4 regions of the Streptomyces sp. NPDC059696 genome follow, and region 4 is predicted to be linked to each of the others. Evidence: riboswitches for the same ligand, from Rfam matches in the RefSeq annotation. Region 4 holds a riboswitch; each other region holds the start of a gene.
The links. Region 4 has a riboswitch for cyclic di-AMP ahead of ACFV20_RS10640 (peptidoglycan DD-metalloendopeptidase family protein). Riboswitches for the same ligand answer to the same signal wherever they lie in the genome.

Region 1 (4,204 bases), on a different contig from region 4:
CACAGCCCCGTGCACAGGACGCGGCTCCCGAGCGGTGTGGAGGCCTGGCTGGTCACGCGGTACGCCGACGCCAAGCAGACGCTCGCCGACCCCCGGCTCTCCAAGAACCCCGCGCACCACGACGAACCGGCGCACGCCAAGGGCAAGACGGGGATCCCCGGCGAGCGCAAGGCCGAGCTGATGACGCACCTGCTCAACATCGACCCGCCGGACCACACCCGGCTGCGGCGGCTCGTGTCCAAGGCGTTCACACCCCGCCGGGTCGCCGAGTTCGCGCCACGGGTGCAGGAGCTCACCGACACCCTCATCGACGGCTTCGCGGCCAAGGGCTCCGCCGACCTGATCCACGAGTTCGCCTTCCCGCTCCCCATCTACGCCATCTGCGACCTGCTCGGCGTCCCGCGCGAGGACCAGGACGACTTCCGCGACTGGGCGGGCATGATGATCCGTCACCAGGGCGGGCCCAGGGGCGGTGTGGCGCGGTCGGTGAAGAAGATGCGCGGCTACCTCGCCGACCTCATCCACCGCAAGCGCGAGGCGCTGCCGGCCGAGCCAGCCCCCGGTGAGGACCTCATCTCCGGCCTGATCCGCGCCTCCGACCACGGCGAGCACCTCACCGAGAACGAGGCGGCGGCCATGGCCTTCATCCTGCTGTTCGCCGGTTTCGAGACGACCGTCAACCTGATCGGCAACGGCACCTACGCACTGCTCACCCACCCCGGGCAGCGCGCCCGGCTCCAGGCGTCCCTCGCCGCCGGGGAGAGCGCCCTCCTGGAGACCGGCGTCGAGGAACTCCTCCGCTACGACGGCCCCGTCGAACTCGCCACCTGGCGCTTCGCCACGCAGTCCCTCACCCTCGGCGGGCAGCGCATCGAGGAGGGCGACCCCGTCCTCGTCGTCCTGGCCGCCGCGGACCGGGACCCGGAGCGGTTCGCCGACCCGGACGTGCTGGACCTCTCCCGCCGCGACAACCAGCACCTCGGATACGGCCACGGCATCCACTACTGCCTCGGCGCCCCGCTCGCCCGCCTGGAGGGCCAGACCGCGCTCGCCACGCTCCTCACCCGCCTCCCGGACCTCCGGCTGGCCGCGGATCCGGCCGAGCTGCGGTGGCGCGGCGGTCTCATCATGCGCGGGCTGCGCACTCTGCCGGTGGAATTCGCACCGGCGGCGCCGGCGGCACCGGTAGCCCCGGGCGGACGTGACGAAACATCAGACCTGTGATCTTCACGTGATCTACGCGGCATGAACTTGTGACAAGTGATCGACTGCCGATACGTTCACCCATCAACGCGGCGGGGAATCACGCCGCGTCGGTCACTGCTGTCTCGCGAAAGGTCTCCGTATGCTCTCCGGGAACGGTCGGCACCGTCGCCCCCGCCAGGCTCCGGCTCTCCTCGTGGCGGCCGGAGTGACCGGCTCCGCCATCGCGATCCCCCTCCTCGGGGCCTCCGGCGCCAGCGCGGCCGACGGCACGACCTGGGACCGGGTCGCGGACTGCGAGACCGGCGGCGCGTGGAGCCAGAACAGCGGCAACGGCTACTACGGCGGTCTGCAGTTGTCCCAGGAGGACTGGGAGAACCACGGCGGTCTCGACTACGCCGCGAGCGCCGACCTGGCCAGCCGCTCCCAGCAGATAGCCGTGGCCGAGAGAGTCCTCGCCGACCAGGGGGTCGGCGCGTGGCGCACCTGCGGCCTGCTCTCCGGCCTGGAGCAGGGCAAGGGGACGGGGTCATCCGAATCATCGGACTCGTCCGACTCGTCCGACTCGTCCGGCGAAGTGGACTCGCCCGGTTTGCTCGACTCGCTCGGTTCGTCCCCTTCGGGCGACGCGTCCCCGTCCCCCTCGTCGTCGGCTGACGGGTCGTCGGACGCGAAGGGCAAGGGCGCCGATCCGGACAAGTCGCCCGAATCAGGATCGTCGCAGGGCCGCCAGTCCGACGACTCCTCGCCGGCCCCCTCCGAGAGTGGCGCGTCCGACACGTCGCGGTCCGCGGGCGGCTCCTCGAAGTCGGCCGACACCGGCTCCGGTCGCCACCGCGGCCCCAGCGCCGACGAGACGCAGGGCGCCGAGGACGGCCGTACGGGTGAGTCGGCGGGACGTCACGCCTCGCGCGGTGACGACAGCTCCCGTGAGGCCTCCGAGGGTGCCTACATCGTGGGTGTCGGCGACAGCCTCTGGTCCATCGCCGACTCCCTTGAGGTCAGCGGCGGATGGCACGCGCTCTACGAGGGCAACGAGAAGGCCGTCGGCGCCGACCCGGACCTCATCCTCCCCGGTGAGAAGCTCACGGTCGAGGGCGAAGCGGACGAGAAGTAGCGGTTCGGGCAGTGCGGAAACCGGGGCGGAAGTCGCCCCGAAACCGCGCGAGTTAGCGTCCTGATTCGCGACTGATGTCCTGTTTGGGGCCCGTGAGAGATAGATCTCAGAAGCCCTGATCGTCTTTGAAATTCCGTCGATCGCGTGTCTACGGTCGTGACCGCTCGCCACCGCGAGCCCCGGCTGCCGCAACGCCGAATCCTGCCAGCGGCCGCACGGGAACAGTCGTCGCGTCAAGCGCCGTAGGCAGGAGCGGGGGACCCAAGGTAGGTGCCCGACCGGCAGGTTGTGCCGGAAGGGCTTGGGGTGAAGCCGTGTCCCGGGAGGGACGCGGCCGGGCAACTCAACCGGCCCGAACCCGACAGCTCACCTCGCAGGCGTCGGTGAGGGGATCCATCCATGCTGTTTTCCGGCAAGGGCAAGCACCGTCGTCCGTCCAAGGCCACCCGCGCCGCCGCGCTCGCCGGTGTCACCGGTGTCGCCATCGCCGCCCCGCTGATGGCGGCCGGCAACGCCTCCGCCGCCACCGCCTCCGAGTGGGACGCCGTCGCCCAGTGCGAGTCCGGCGGCAACTGGTCCATCAACACCGGCAACGGCTACTACGGCGGTCTGCAGTTCTCCGCCTCCACCTGGGCCGCGTACGGCGGCACCCAGTACGCCTCCACCGCCGACCAGGCCAGCAAGGACCAGCAGATCCAGGTCGCCGAGAAGGTCCTGGCGAGCCAGGGCAAGGGCGCCTGGCCGGTCTGCGGCAAGGGCCTGTCGAGCGCCGGCTACACCGGCAGCGGTTCCTCCAGCGACTCCGGCAGCTCCGCGCAGAGCCAGCAGAGCCAGCAGAGCACCGAGTCCCGCGAGACCCAGGAGCAGCCGGCCTCCCGCTCCGACGAGCGCCCGGCGGCCAAGAAGACCGTCACCACCCCGACCGGCAAGAAGGTCAAGAAGGGTGACGGCGAGTACAAGGTCGTCAAGGGTGACACCCTCAGCTCGATCGCCGCGGACCAGAAGGTCAAGGGCGGCTGGGAGAAGCTGTTCGAGCTGAACAAGGACATCGTCGAGGACGCCAACCTCATCTACCCGGGCCAGCAGCTGCACCTGAAGTAAGCAGCGGCCCACGCCGGACCCCGCGGGGTCCGGCCCACCCGGACCCCCGGGTCCACGGGCTCCCCGCCCCGGTGCGTCACCCCCCGTACGCACCGGGGCGGGGTTTTTTCGGCAACGGGCTTTGTTCCGTTCGGAAACAATTTACGCTCGGTTCTGTCCATGGGGTGGGCGACCCGGTGGCCGATCGCCCCGGGCCGGTTAGGCTCATGTCGCGAGCCACCGGGCCCGCACCTCGCCGGGTCCGCGCGACCCGCGTACCGCGTCACATCAAGAAGGAGATGCTCGTGCCGTCCATCGACGTCGTCGTAGCCCGGGAAATCCTGGACTCCCGAGGCAACCCCACGGTCGAGGTCGAGGTCGGCCTCGACGACGGCAGCACCGGTCGTGCCGCCGTCCCGTCCGGCGCCTCCACGGGCGCCTTCGAGGCCATCGAGCTCCGCGACGGCGACTCGAACCGCTACCTCGGCAAGGGCGTGGAGAAGGCCGTCCTCGCCGTCATCGAGCAGATCGGCCCGGAGCTGGTCGGCTATGACGCCACCGAGCAGCGCCTGATCGACCAGGCGATGTTCGACCTGGACGCCACCGACAACAAGGGCTCCCTCGGCGCCAACGCCATCCTCGGCGTCTCGCTCGCCGTCGCCCACGCCGCCTCCGAGGCCAGCGACCTGCCGCTGTTCCGCTACCTGGGCGGCCCCAACGCGCACCTGCTGCCGGTGCCGATGATGAACATCCTGAACGGCGGCTCGCACGCCGACTCCAACGTGGACATCCAGGAGTTCATGA
Region 2 (4,204 bases), on a different contig from region 4:
GGCCGACCGACACGATGCCGGTCGCCAGCGCATACGTCGGCCACCAGGTGGCGAACGGGGAGGGACCGGACATAGCGCCGATGCTAGAGAGCGGCGCGCGCGTTACGTGAGGGGCACGCGCGTGTGCCCCCAAGAAGCGAGGAAACTGTCCGGTCGAGTTCTCGCGGGCCGGGTTTTCGGCACCGCCTTTGATGGAAGTGGCGCGTCGCCCTCAGGCTGGGCCGTCGACGGAAAAGGGTGGCCGAAAAGCAGTCAGTCCCTTGACGACCTGCGGAAAGGGAAGGCGGCGCTCCGTATTTCCGCAAGCTCAAAACCAGCTCAATAGGCTATTACAGGCTTTCTGGAGGGCTATAAAGTCTCACTCGTTCGCAAAACGAGTACATGACAAAGGAGCCCCGTGTTCACGCGTTCCGCCCTCCGTAACACCGTCGTCGCCGCAGCCGTGGCCATGACTGCCGTCACCGCGACCAGCGCCAGCGCCGCCTCCGGCTTAGGCGCCGAGGAACCGAAGGTCATCGCCCTAGGCGGCAACACGGGCCTCAAGATGATCGAAGGCGCCGAGGGCGCGGCTCTTCTGCGGGCCGACGCCACCGTGACCGCGGCCGCCGCCAACGTGTGCGGCTCCGGCTACACGATCTCCGCCGGCGCCGCGCGCTACGGCAATAACGCCAGCCTCTACCTGTGGTGGAACGGCAAGTACAGCGGCAGCAACAAGCTGTACGACAAGTACATCTGCGGTGTCCTCTTCAATGACACCGGCTCCGCGCGCTCCATGGGCATCCGGCTGAAGGACAACTTCACCGACACGCCTCACGCCGAGGACTTCGGCACGTACAGCACCTACGCCGGGCCCGTCTATCAGAAACGCGGCGGCTGCGGCGAGGCGTACTCCTACATGAAGTCCGGGAGCACTGTCGTCGTCGACAACACCTACACCATGTCCGGATGCAACTGATCTCCACGCGTGGCCGGCTGCGCCCCCTCGTTCAGGGCGCAGCCGTCGCCGCCGTCCAGCTCCTGAGCCTCCCCGCGGAGGCCTCTCAGGCCGGGCGGACCACGCTGTGGATCGCCGATTCGCCGTCGTAGTAGATCGACTCCTCGCGGACGTACGTGCCGGGCTTCGGGGCGTGGATCATCATGCCGTTTCCGATGTAGATCCCGACGTGGGTGACGTCGTCGTAGAAGAAGACCAGGTCACCGGGCTGGGCCTGGGAGAGCGGAACCGTGGTGCCGGCGTTCACCTGGTCGTAGGTCGTGCGCGGCAGGGTGACGCCCGCGGCCTTCCACGCGGCCTGGGTCAGGCCCGAGCAGTCGTAGGAGCCGGGGCCGACGGCGCCCCACACGTACGGCTTGCCGATCTGGGCGCGGGCGAAGGCCAGCGCCTTGTCGGCCTTGGTGGCGTACGAGGAGTCGGCCGGGGGTGTGGAGGAGGTCGAGCCGGAGCCCGTGGAGCCCGACGAGGCGGTCCCGCCGTCCTGCTGTCGGGAGGCCTCCTCCTGGGCCTGCTGCCGCGCGGCCTGCTGCCGGGCCAGTTCGTCGGCCTTGCGGGCGGCCTCCGCCCGCTTCTCCTTCTCGATCGCCGCGAGCCGGGCCTTCTCCTCGGCGGTCAGCTTCGACATCAGCTCGCGTGCCTCGGCGAGCTTGCGCTGGACGGTGGCCTTGGCCGTCTTCAGGCCGTCCTGCGAGTCGGTGAGCGTCTCGAGGCTCTCGGTGGCCTCCTGGCGCTTCTTCATCGTCTCGGACTGCTGGGTGACGTAGTCGTCGACCGCGACCTTCTGGCGGCCCGTCATCCGGTCCATCAGCTGGGTCTGGTCGAAGTAGTCCTGCGGGGTGTCCGCCAGCAGGAACGTCGCCGTGTCCGGGGCGGCGGCGCCGGTGCGGTACTGGGCGGAGGCGAAGGATCCCAGCTCCTCGCGCGCCTCGTTGAGCTTCTGGGTGCGCTGGGCGACGTCGTCGAGGAGGGTGTCGACGCGCTTGCGCTGCTTCGCGGTCTTCTCCTTGGCCGCGTTGTACTTGTCGGTCGCCGACTCGGCCTGGCGGTACAGGTCGTCGACCTTCTTCTCGACGTCCTCCAGGCTGGGCTTGTCGTCGGCCGCGGGGGCGGCGGTGGCCGACTGGGAGAGCAGGGCCACGGAGGTGAGGGCCGCCGTTGCGAGGGCGGGGGTCCGTATGCCTGCCATGCGCGTACCCGTAGGACGCGACTTGCGGTGCGACGCCAAGGGAGGCGACTCCTTCCATGTTCCGCCTACCGGGTTAGCTGTCGGGTTCGGGCGGGTGGTTCGGAAGGTTTGCCCTACGGCCTCTCCGCTCAGGGAGTCGGGCCGATTCACCCCAGGTTCACGGTTGGGTCCCCGGCTCCGGCTGCCGCTGCGGCACACCGGACTCGGCGGAGGCCGCGCGGCCCGGCGACGTTCGCCGGTGGGGGTCGTGCGGCCTGGTCGCACGGTAGCCAACTCGTGTGGCCCCTGTGAAGGTTGATGGGTGATATGCCCGATACATTTTCGTGACCTTATCCCCGGGCGTTGCCGAGAGTCAGCGATCAAGGGTGATTGGTGGGTGAAGATCCCCATATGTGGGGACCGTAGCGGGGCGTGATCACGCGGTCATGGAGGGCGACAACGCGCCGCCGGGCGGTCGGCGGAAGGACCGGGCGCCCGCGGATGTTCTCAGGGCGGCGGCGGTCTGTCAGTGGGGCGCCCTAGACTCGGAGAGCGATGAGCAGCCTCTTTGACGACAACTTCCTGGCGAACCTCCAGGCCCAGCGGGGCCCGGCCGACGAACCCCCGCCGCCGCCCGAGGACGATCACGTTCCGGAGCCGATCCCCGACGATCTGTTCGGCGGGAAGTTCGACACGCCCCCGGACCGGGACGCCTACTACCGCGACGGCGCCCCCCGCCCGGTGATCGACTCCGCCGCGCTGCTGGAAGGGCTGAACGACAACCAGCGCGCCGCCGTCGTCCACTCCGGCTCCCCGCTGCTCATCGTGGCCGGCGCCGGCTCCGGCAAGACCCGCGTGCTCACCCACCGCATCGCCCACCTGCTCGCCGAGCGGGACGTGCACCCGGGCCAGATCCTCGCGATCACCTTCACCAACAAGGCCGCCGGGGAGATGAAGGAGCGTGTCGAGCAGCTCGTCGGCCCGCGCGCCAACGCCATGTGGGTCATGACCTTCCACAGTGCGTGCGTGCGCATCCTGCGCCGGGAGAGCAAGAAGCTCGGCTTCACCTCCTCCTTCTCGATCTACGACGCCGCCGACTCCAAGCGTCTGATGGCCCTGGTCTGCCGCGACCTGGACCTCGACCCCAAGCGCTTCCCGCCGAAGTCCTTCAGCGCCAAGATCAGCAACCTGAAGAACGAGCTGATCGACGAGGAGGACTTCGCCGCCCAGGCCACCGACGGCTTCGAGAAGACCCTCGCCCAGGCCTACGCCATGTACCAGTCGCGGCTGCGCGAGGCGAACGCCCTCGACTTCGACGACCTGATCATGACGACGGTCAACCTGCTGCGCGCCTTCCCGGACGTCGCCGAGCACTACCGCCGCCGCTTCCGGCACGTCCTGGTCGACGAGTACCAGGACACCAACCACGCGCAGTACGCCCTGGTCCGCGAGCTGGTCGGCACCTCGGAGCACCCGGTCGACGTGCCGCCCGAGGCCGAGATCCCGCCCGCCGAGCTGTGCGTGGTCGGTGACGCCGACCAGTCGATCTACGCCTTCCGCGGCGCGACGATCCGCAACATCCTCCAGTTCGAGGAGGACTACCCGGACGCGACGACCATCCTGCTGGAGCAGAACTACCGCTCCACGCAGACGATCCTCAGCGCCGCCAACGCCGTCATCGAGCGCAACGAGTCCCGCCGCCCCAAGAACCTGTGGACCAACGCGGGCGCGGGCGCCACGATCACCGGGTACGTCGCCGACACCGAGCACGACGAGGCGCAGTTCGTCGCCGACGAGATAGACCGCCTCACGGACGCCGGCGAGGCCAAGGCCGGCGACGTCGCCGTCTTCTACCGCACCAACGCCCAGTCCCGTGTCTTCGAAGAGGTCTTCATCCGCGTCGGCCTGCCCTACAAGGTCGTCGGCGGAGTCCGCTTCTACGAGCGCAAGGAGGTCCGGGACGTCCTGGCCTACCTGCGCGTGCTGTCCAACCCCGAGGACTCGGTGCCGCTGCGCCGGATCCTCAACGTCCCCAAGCGGGGCAT
Region 3 (4,204 bases), on a different contig from region 4:
CCCGGTACGAGGCGTACGCGACGTCCCTGGCGTTCCTGCGGCACCGGGCCCGGCGGGGCGGTGCCCGGGCGGACTTCGCCGTACGGGAGGGGGAGCTCCTCGGCGAACTGTGGCGGCGCCGGGAGGTGTCCCGCCCCGCGCTGGACCACGCGGCGCGGATCACCGCCCCTCCGGTCCCGGTGGCGGCCCCGCCCTGGCCGGTCCACGGCGTGTACGGCTACGGCTACGGCTACGGCTACGGCTACGGCTACGCCCACCAGCCGACCCGGCCGACGCCGTACCCGGCGTACAACCCGTACCGCTCCTGACCCCGACCCGGACCAACCCCCCGGCAGCCGACACCACAGCCCCTGCCACTCCCGGGCCCTGCCCAGCCCGAACCCCAAGACCTCGGCGGCCGGCGCCGCAGTCCGCTCAGGCCGAGGCCTCGGTCAGTCGCTCGATCTCCGTCTCCGTCAGCGTCAGCTCTCCGACGCCGACCAGTGCGGGCAGCTGCTCCACCGTCCGCGCGGAGGCGATCGGCGCCACCACGGTCGGCTGGGCGGCGAGCCAGGCGAGGGCCACGGTGGCGACGGGCACGTCATGGGCTCCGGCGATCTCGTCGAGGGCTGCGAGCACCCGCCGCCCCCGCTCGGTCTCCAGATGCTTGGCGGCACCGCCCGCCCGCGCGCTCTCCACCGTCGTACCGGGCCGGTACTTGCCCGTCAGGAAGCCTGAGGCGAGCGCGTAGTACGGCACGGCCGCGAGGCCGGCCCGCTCGGCGAGGTCCTGGAGCTCGCCCTCGTAGGTCTCGCGGGAGACCAGGTTGTAGTGCGGCTGGAGGGCGACGTACCGGGCGAGGCCCTCGCGGTCGGAGAACTCCAGGGACTCCCGCAGCCGCTCGGCGGAGATGTTGGAGGCGGCGATGTGCCGCACCTTCCCGGCCTTCACGAGGGCGTCGAGCGCGCCGATGATCTCCTCGACGGGCACGTCGGGCTGATCGAAGTGCGTGTAGTAGAGGTCGATGTAGTCGGTGCGCAGGCGTCGCAGGGAGGCGTCGGCGGCGGCCGTGATGGTCGCGGCGGACAGTCCCCGGAACTCGGGGTGCTGGCTGACCTTCGTGGCGACGACGACGTCGGAGCGGTTGCCGCGAGCTTCGAGCCACGTGCCGAGGATGGTCTCGGACTCCCCGCCCCGGTTGCCGTCGGCCCAGGCCGAGTAGACGTCGGCGGTGTCGACGAAGTTGCCGCCGGCGGCGGTGTACGCGTCGAGGACGTCGAAGGACCGGGCCTGGTCGGCGGTCCAGCCGAAGACGTTGCCGCCGAGGGCGAGGGGGAAGACCTCGAGGTCGGAGGAGCCGAGCTTGCGAAGAGAAGTCATGCCCGGTGTCAACGACCGGACGGGAGGATCTCATTCCGCAACGGCTGCGGAACTCCCGTGGACACCGCGCGTGCCGCTTACGGGTTCAGTCCCTTGCCGCGCAGCCAGGCCATCGGGTCGATACCGCTCGCGGAGCCGCCGGAGTGGACTTCGAGGTGCAGGTGCGCCCCGGTGACGTTGCCGGTGGCGCCGACGCGGCCGATCACGTCGCCGGTGCTGACCTTCTGGCCGACGCTGACGCCGATGGAGGACTGGTGCGCGTACCAGATCTCGGTGCCGTCATCGAGGGTGAGGACGGTCTTGTAGCCGTAGGAGCCGTTCCAGCCCGCCTCGGTGATGGTGCCGCTGTGCACGGCCTTGATCGGCGTGCCCGTGGGGGCGGCGAAGTCCAGGCCGGTGTGGTAGCCGGAGGACCAGTAGGCGCCGGCCTGGCCGAACGTCGAGGTGAGGGTGTACGAGGAGGTCGGCAGGGTGAACTGCTTGGCGAGGGTGGCGAGCCGCTCGGCCTCGGCCTTCTTCCTGGCCTCCTCCTCCGCCTTCTTCTTGGCCTCGGCGGCCTTGGCCTTGGCTTCCTGCTCCGCCTTGGCGACGGCTTCCGCCGCGGCCTTCTCGGCGGCGGCCGCGGCGTCCTGCGCGGCCTTGGTCTCGATCTGCTCCTGCTGGTGCTCGACCTGGGCCATGATCCGGGCGCGCAGCGCCTCGCCGGCACCGGAGGTGCCCTCGGCCTGCTCGGTGGCCGCCGTGGCGGTGCCGAGGCTGCTGAGCGGGGTGGCGGAACCTTCGGGGGTGTCGTCGTCCGAGATGAGGGAACCCACCGAGGGCAGGTCCGGAACGGAGATGGACACCGGGGGCTTGCCGGTCTGGGCACTGGCCATGCCGCCGGCTCCCACGGCGGCTATGACGCCTACGCCCAGGACGGTGGAGCTGCGGGCGAGACCTCCGCCGCGCTGCTTGGTGACGCGATGCCGGCCGCGGACGGGACGGATGGACTCCTCGGTGGGGTTCCACTCCTGGAACGGGCCCTCGTCGGTGCGCTGACCGCCGTAGCCGAAGGTGTCGTTCTCGCGCTTCGGCGCGTACGGGGCCGTGGGGGCAGGCCGGTTGGACGCCACGTGGGCGTGCTCCTTTCCTTCCTTCTCGCCTACCGGGTTAGCTGACGGGTTCGGAGCAGGAAGGTCTCCTACGCGCGTATACCTGCCGTGCTTCCACGGTGGTATCCGCCCGATTCACCCCAAGTGGTGGTTCCCCGGTTCCCTTTCGGGATTCGGCGCGTGCGCACGGAGCCGCCTTCTGTGACGGCTGGGACGACCGCGCTGCGTTATCGAACGTTAATGGAGGCGCGGGGGGTATTCCAGCGATTCCGCTTGATCATTAACCTTTTTCGCGCGGACTTACCTGCCATGACCGGTTTAAATCGGGCGAGTTGACCACCGTGCAGGTGACCGGCGGGTTTTGACGGTGTGTCAGTTGTTATGCGGAACGGGACGGTTCGCTCACCGACCGTAGCGAGCCACCGGGCAGCCTCGGAACCACCGGGCAAGCCCCCGGAAAACACCGAGGGCCGGAACCCTTTCGGATTCCGGCCCTCGGCCTTCAGTAGCGGGGACAGGATTTGAACCTGCGACCTCTGGGTTATGAGCCCAGCGAGCTACCGAGCTGCTCCACCCCGCGTCGTTGTGTCACCAGTGTACGCCATCCGCGGGACCGCTCGCACACACCCTCCGTCCGGCCCGTACTCAGCGCACCAGGTGGCGGTTCGGGGCCTTGGCCCGCTCCTGGTGTTCCGGCAGGACGAGGACCTCCACTCCCCGGGCCGCCAGCAGGCCGCTGCCGTCGGCGTCCGCCACGAAGGTGTCCGGCTCGCGCCAGGCCGTGACGACCCGCCGGACGCCCGCGTCGAGGATCAGCCGGGCGCAGGGCGCGGGCCGGGAGGCGCGGCGGGCGCACGGCTCCAGGCTGCTGTACACCGTCGCGCCGGGCAGGCGCGGGTCGGCGGGGTCGAGCTTCGCGAGGGCCGCCTCCTCGGCGTGCACCACCGGGTCGCCGCCCTCGCGGGAGTGGCCGCGGGCCAGTTCCGTGCCGTCGGCGGCGACGACGACCGCACCCACGCTGAACGCCGTGTCCGACGGCGGGCAGTGCTCGGCCAGTTCACAGGCGAGGGCCAGCCAGTGGTGGTCGGCGGCGGCGGGCAGGGGGCCGGTGCCCGGGGCGGTCGGTTCGTAGCGCATCAGGACGACGTCCTCGATCCGCCGCGACTCCAGCAGCCGGAGGCGGCCGCCCTGGTAGCCGCCCGGGCCGAAGAGGCGGGGCGCCCGGGGGTCGCCCACGAAGAGCGGGGCGAGGACCAGCTGGAGTTCGTCGGCCAGACCCTGGGTGAGGAGCTGGGTGTGGATCAGGCCGCCGCCCTCGACCATGAGCCGCCCCACGCCCCGGACGTCGTGCAGGTGCGTGAGCAGCCGCCGCCAGTCCAGCTCGGTGCCGAGCGGGACGACGTCGGCGGCGAGGCCGAGCGCGCGGGCGCGTCGGGCACCCCGGTCGGTCGTGTAGAGGAGCTTCTCGTCGCCGGTGTGCCAGAAGCGGGCGTCCGGGTCGAGGTCGCCCGAGCCGCTGACGGTGACCTTCAGGGGGTACTCGGGTTGACCCGCGGCCGTGCGGGCGGCCCGGCGCCGCTCCGAGTTCACCAGCAGACGCGGGTTGTCGGCGCGGAGGGTGCCGGCGCCGACCAGGATCGCGTCGACGCCGGCCCGGACCTCGTCGACCCGGTCGAAGTCGGCCGGACCGGACAGCAGCAGCCGGTCGGGTCCGGTGTCGTCCAAGTAGCCGTCGAGGGAGACGGCGGCGGACA
Region 4 (4,204 bases):
CTCTGGAGCGACGGCGGCTTCGGCGGGGCGAGCCGCGCCTGGCACGCCTACCAGCGGACCCATGTGATCCCTGACGCCGGACGAGACCGGCCGGTGCTCTTCAACTCCTGGGAGGCCACCGAGTTCGACATCTCCGAGGAGCAGCAGCGGGCGCTCGCCGAGCGGGCCGCGGCCCTGGGTGTCGAACTGTTCGTGGTCGACGACGGCTGGTTCGGGGCCCGCACCAGCGACCGGGCCGGCCTCGGCGACTGGACCCCGAACCCCGACCGATTCCCGGGCGGACTGAAGCCGCTCGCCGACCATGTGCACGGCCTCGGCATGCAGTTCGGGATCTGGGTGGAGCCCGAGATGGTCAACCCGGACAGCGACCTGTACCGGGAACACCCCGACTGGGTTCAGTATCAAACAGGGCGAAAGCGGACGGAGTTCCGCAATCAGCTCGTACTGAACCTCGCCCGCGAGGATGTCCGGGAGTATCTGTGGGAGCGGCTCGACGGGCTCCTCTCCGGTGCGCCGATCGACTACGTGAAGTGGGACTTCAACCGCTGCTTCACGGATGCCGGATGGCCGGACGACGCCTATCCGCAACGGCTGTGGGCCGACCATGTCCACGGGCTGTACGCCTTGCTGGACCGGCTGCGGGCCGCCCATCCGGGGGTGGCCTTCGAGTCGTGCTCGGGCGGCGGCGGGCGGATCGACCTCGGTGTGCTGAGCCGCACGGACCAGGTGTGGACCTCCGACAACACCGACCCCCTGGACCGGCTCGCCATCCAGCACGGCTTCAGCCAGATCCATCCGGCCCGGGTCATGGCCGCCTGGGTCACGGACAGCCCGAACGCCATGCTCAACCACCGGGCCAGCTCGCTGCGGTTCCGCTTCGTCAGCGCCATGGCCGGGGTGCTCGGAGTCGGCGGTGACCTCACCGGGTGGACGCCCGCGGAACTCGCCGAGGCGGGCGAGTGGGTGGCGCTGTACAAGGAGATCCGGCCCCTGGTGCAGCGCGGTGACCTGTACCGGCTGCGGCCCCCGCAGGGCGGGCTGAGCGCCGTGCAGTACGTCCTCGGCGACGAGACGGTCGTCCTCGCCTGGCTCCAGGCGCAGCGCTACGGCGAGCCGGTGCCGGCGCTCCGGCTGCGCGGCCTCGATCCGGCAGCATCGTACGAATGCCTCGAAACGGGCGAAGTTCACCGCGGAGCGCTCCTTCTGCACCACGGGCTGCGCGTCGGCCTGCGCGGAGACCTGGACGCCGCGGTCGTCCGGCTTAAGCGGAAGTAGCCGTTCTGTCCGAATAGGGAATTACGGCCGCTAAGGCCTAACGTGCCCCGATCGTAAAGGAGATGGAATCGGGGCGCGTGACCATCGTCATATTCGTGACGATCCGCTGTCGCCATGTTCACGTAATCCCCGCACGGAGCAGGGTTATTGCGCGAAGCGGGAGATCGGTCATCCACGCTCGGTGACAGCACACGTGCCCATGTGTCGGGAAAAAACGGCCTCACGCGCAACCGCAAGCTTGTCCCTTTGCGTCTCGGTCGCTTACGTTCCACACCAATCCGGACGGACGCCTAATCCTGCCGCCGCCCGGAGCCCGCACACACTGACCCGACGCACGGCAGGAGCGGGGGACCCACAGGTAAGACGCCTGTTCCGGTTCCCGGAACGGCTTGGGGTTAAGCCGCGCCCCGGCGCGGCCGGGCATCTCCAGCCCGCACCCGACAGCTCACCTCGCAGGCGACGGAGAGGAATTCGCCATGCCCGCGAAGGGTAAGCACCGCCGTCCCAAGACCCAGCGTTTCACCCGCTCCATCGCCGTCGCCGGAACCGGTGGAGCCGCCCTCGCCCTGCCGCTCATGGGGGCCGCCGGCGCCCATGCCGCGACGCCGCAGTCGGCTCCGGAAAAGGCCGTCCAGTCCGCTCCGGTCGCCGGGAAAAAGGCCGCCGAAAAGAACGATGGCGCCCAGACCTACACCGTGAAGGCCGGCGATTACCTCGCCCGGATCGCCGACCAGCAGAACGTCAGCGGCGGCTGGAAGAAGCTCTACGCGGACAACCGTGATGCCGTGGGCTCCGACCCCTCGCTGATCCACCCGGGCCTGAAGCTCTCGATCGGCAAGAAGGCGGCGACCGCCCCGAAGGCCTCCGCCCCCGCCGCCCCGAAGACCTCGGCCCCGAAGACCTCGGCCCCGAAGCCCTCCGCCGCCGAGTCGGCCCCGAAGGCGCAGAGCGCCGCGAAGCCGGCCGCCGCCCAGCCCGCCGCCGAGAGCAACTCCACCGGCTACACGCTGCCGGTGGCCGGTGCCGCGGTCGGCACCCCGTACCACATGTCCGGCAGCATGTGGTCCAGCGGCTACCACACCGGTGTCGACTTCGTCGTCCCGACCGGCACGTCCCTCAAGGCCGTCGGCGCCGGCACGGTCGTCTCCGCCGGCTGGGGCGGGGCCTACGGCAACCAGGTCGTCATCAAGCTGAACGACGGTCACTACGCCCAGTACGCCCACCTGTCGCAGCTCTCCGTGTCGGCCGGCCAGAGCGTCACCGCCGGACAGCAGGTCGGCCTCTCCGGGGCGACCGGCAACGTGACCGGACCGCACCTGCACTTCGAGATCCGCACCACGCCGGACTACGGCTCGGACGTGGACCCGGTCGCCTTCCTGCGCTCGCACGGCGTCTCCGTCGGCTGACCCACCGCACGACCACCTGCCTGACACGCCTCCGAAGGCCGGACCCCGATCCCCGGGTCCGGCCTTCGGTGTGCGCACGTCCCGATGGCCTGCCGGTCCGTCCGGGGCCTTTTCCGGATCAGCGGGTTCCGGGTCTGACGGCTCACCCCGAAACATCCGTGACAAGCGGGGTATTCCGGAGTTGGCGAACACTTGAGGAGTGGCTTATCTCACCGCCCGTCAATCCTTTCCTACGGTCGCGTAAGTCACATTCAAAGGTGAATCATGAGCTGCTGTGGCAGACGATTCGAAGAGTGACAGCAGAGCAGTGATCGGGTCGTACGTGGCGCTGGGGGACAGCTTCACCGAGGGCGTCGGTGATCCCGGCCCCGACGGGGCATTCGTCGGCTGGGCCGACCGGTTCGCCGTCCTGCTCGCCGACCGCAGGCCCGAGGGAGACTTCCGGTACGCCAATCTCGCCGTACGCGGAAAGCTCCTCGACCAGATCGTGGCGGACCAGGTTCCGCGGGCCGTCGACATGGCCCCCGACCTCGTCTCGTTCTGCGCCGGGGGCAACGACATCATCCGGCCCGGCACCGACCCGGACGAGGTGGCCGAGCGCTTCGAACGGGCGCTGGCCCAGCTCACCGCCGTGTCCGGCACGGTCATGGTGACGACCGGGTTCGACACCCGCGGGGTGCCCGTGCTCAGGCATCTGCGCGGCAAGATCGCCACGTACAACGGACATGTGCGGGCCATCGCCGACCGGTACGGCTGCCCGGTGCTCGACCTGTGGTCCCTGCGCAGCGTGCAGGACCGCCGGGCCTGGGACGCCGACCGGCTGCACCTGTCGCCCGAGGGGCACACGCGCGTGGCGCTGCGCGCGGGCCAGGTGCTCGGCCTCGACGTGCCGGCCGACCCCGAGCAGGCGTGGCCGCCGCCGCCCCCGCGCGGTGCGCTCGACGTGCGGCGGGACAACGTCGCCTGGGCACGCGAGTTCCTGGTGCCGTGGATCGGGCGCCGGCTGCGCGGGCAGTCGTCGGGCGACCACGTGACGGCCAAGGGCGCGCTGTCGCCGGACGACATCAGGATGCGGATCGCGGCGGTGGCGTGAGAGCGGCTCCCGCCCGTGCGGGCCGCGCCGGGCGGAACACCGGCCCGGCCCGCACGGGCGGGGACGTCGCGCCCGGCGCGGCGAGAGGGCGTGCCGGGCCTCGCGGGGCGGGCGGCGCTTTGCGCAGCCCCCTAGGGAGCCGGCCGCTCCTGTGCCAGACCCAGTTCGCGGGCCAGCGCCTCCTCCACCCACTGCTGGGCCCGGGTGCGCGGCACCGCCCCGGCGTAGGACGTCAACTGGACGGCCAGGCCGTCGAGGAGAGCGGTCAGCCGCAGGGCCGTGCCGGCCGGGTCCGGACAGCGGAACTCACCCGCCGCCACACCCTCCGCGATCACCTCGGCCAGGGCCGCCTTCCACTGCCGGTCGAGATCCTGGGCGACCTCCCGCAGCGCCGGGTCGCGCAGCGCCGCCGCCCAGCCCTCGATCCACA

Region 1: linked by a shared signal. The riboswitch ahead of ACFV20_RS28290 (transglycosylase family protein) and the one ahead of ACFV20_RS10640 (peptidoglycan DD-metalloendopeptidase family protein) in region 4 are both predicted to bind cyclic di-AMP.
Region 2: linked by a shared signal. The riboswitch ahead of ACFV20_RS01905 (NlpC/P60 family protein) and the one ahead of ACFV20_RS10640 (peptidoglycan DD-metalloendopeptidase family protein) in region 4 are both predicted to bind cyclic di-AMP.
Region 3: linked by a shared signal. The riboswitch ahead of ACFV20_RS03820 (M23 family metallopeptidase) and the one ahead of ACFV20_RS10640 (peptidoglycan DD-metalloendopeptidase family protein) in region 4 are both predicted to bind cyclic di-AMP.

Annotation. Positions count from the first base shown of each region.
Region 1 is NZ_JBHWFG010000030.1:91,057-95,260, reverse strand. It holds gene ACFV20_RS28300 (cytochrome P450) at 1-1,224, shown strand, start outside; gene ACFV20_RS28295 (transglycosylase family protein) at 1,346-2,320, shown strand; cyclic di-AMP (ydaO/yuaA leader) riboswitch at 2,549-2,715, shown strand; gene ACFV20_RS28290 (transglycosylase family protein) at 2,720-3,421, shown strand; gene eno (phosphopyruvate hydratase) at 3,706-4,204, shown strand, end outside.
Region 2 is NZ_JBHWFG010000002.1:13,978-18,181, reverse strand. It holds gene ACFV20_RS01915 (hypothetical protein) at 1-73, opposite strand, end outside; gene ACFV20_RS01910 (hypothetical protein) at 398-955, shown strand; gene ACFV20_RS01905 (NlpC/P60 family protein) at 1,041-2,219, opposite strand; cyclic di-AMP (ydaO/yuaA leader) riboswitch at 2,228-2,399, opposite strand; gene pcrA (DNA helicase PcrA) at 2,715-4,204, shown strand, end outside.
Region 3 is NZ_JBHWFG010000003.1:21,079-25,282, forward strand. It holds gene ACFV20_RS03810 (PrsW family intramembrane metalloprotease) at 1-308, shown strand, start outside; gene ACFV20_RS03815 (aldo/keto reductase) at 415-1,359, opposite strand; gene ACFV20_RS03820 (M23 family metallopeptidase) at 1,437-2,471, opposite strand; cyclic di-AMP (ydaO/yuaA leader) riboswitch at 2,483-2,639, opposite strand; tRNA gene ACFV20_RS03825 (tRNA-Met) at 2,957-3,030, opposite strand; gene ACFV20_RS03830 (dihydrofolate reductase family protein) at 3,096-4,204, opposite strand, start outside.
Region 4 is NZ_JBHWFG010000007.1:273,023-277,226, forward strand. It holds gene ACFV20_RS10635 (alpha-galactosidase) at 1-1,275, shown strand, start outside; cyclic di-AMP (ydaO/yuaA leader) riboswitch at 1,591-1,747, shown strand; gene ACFV20_RS10640 (peptidoglycan DD-metalloendopeptidase family protein) at 1,752-2,681, shown strand; gene ACFV20_RS10645 (SGNH/GDSL hydrolase family protein) at 2,989-3,774, shown strand; gene ACFV20_RS10650 (TetR/AcrR family transcriptional regulator) at 3,906-4,204, opposite strand, start outside.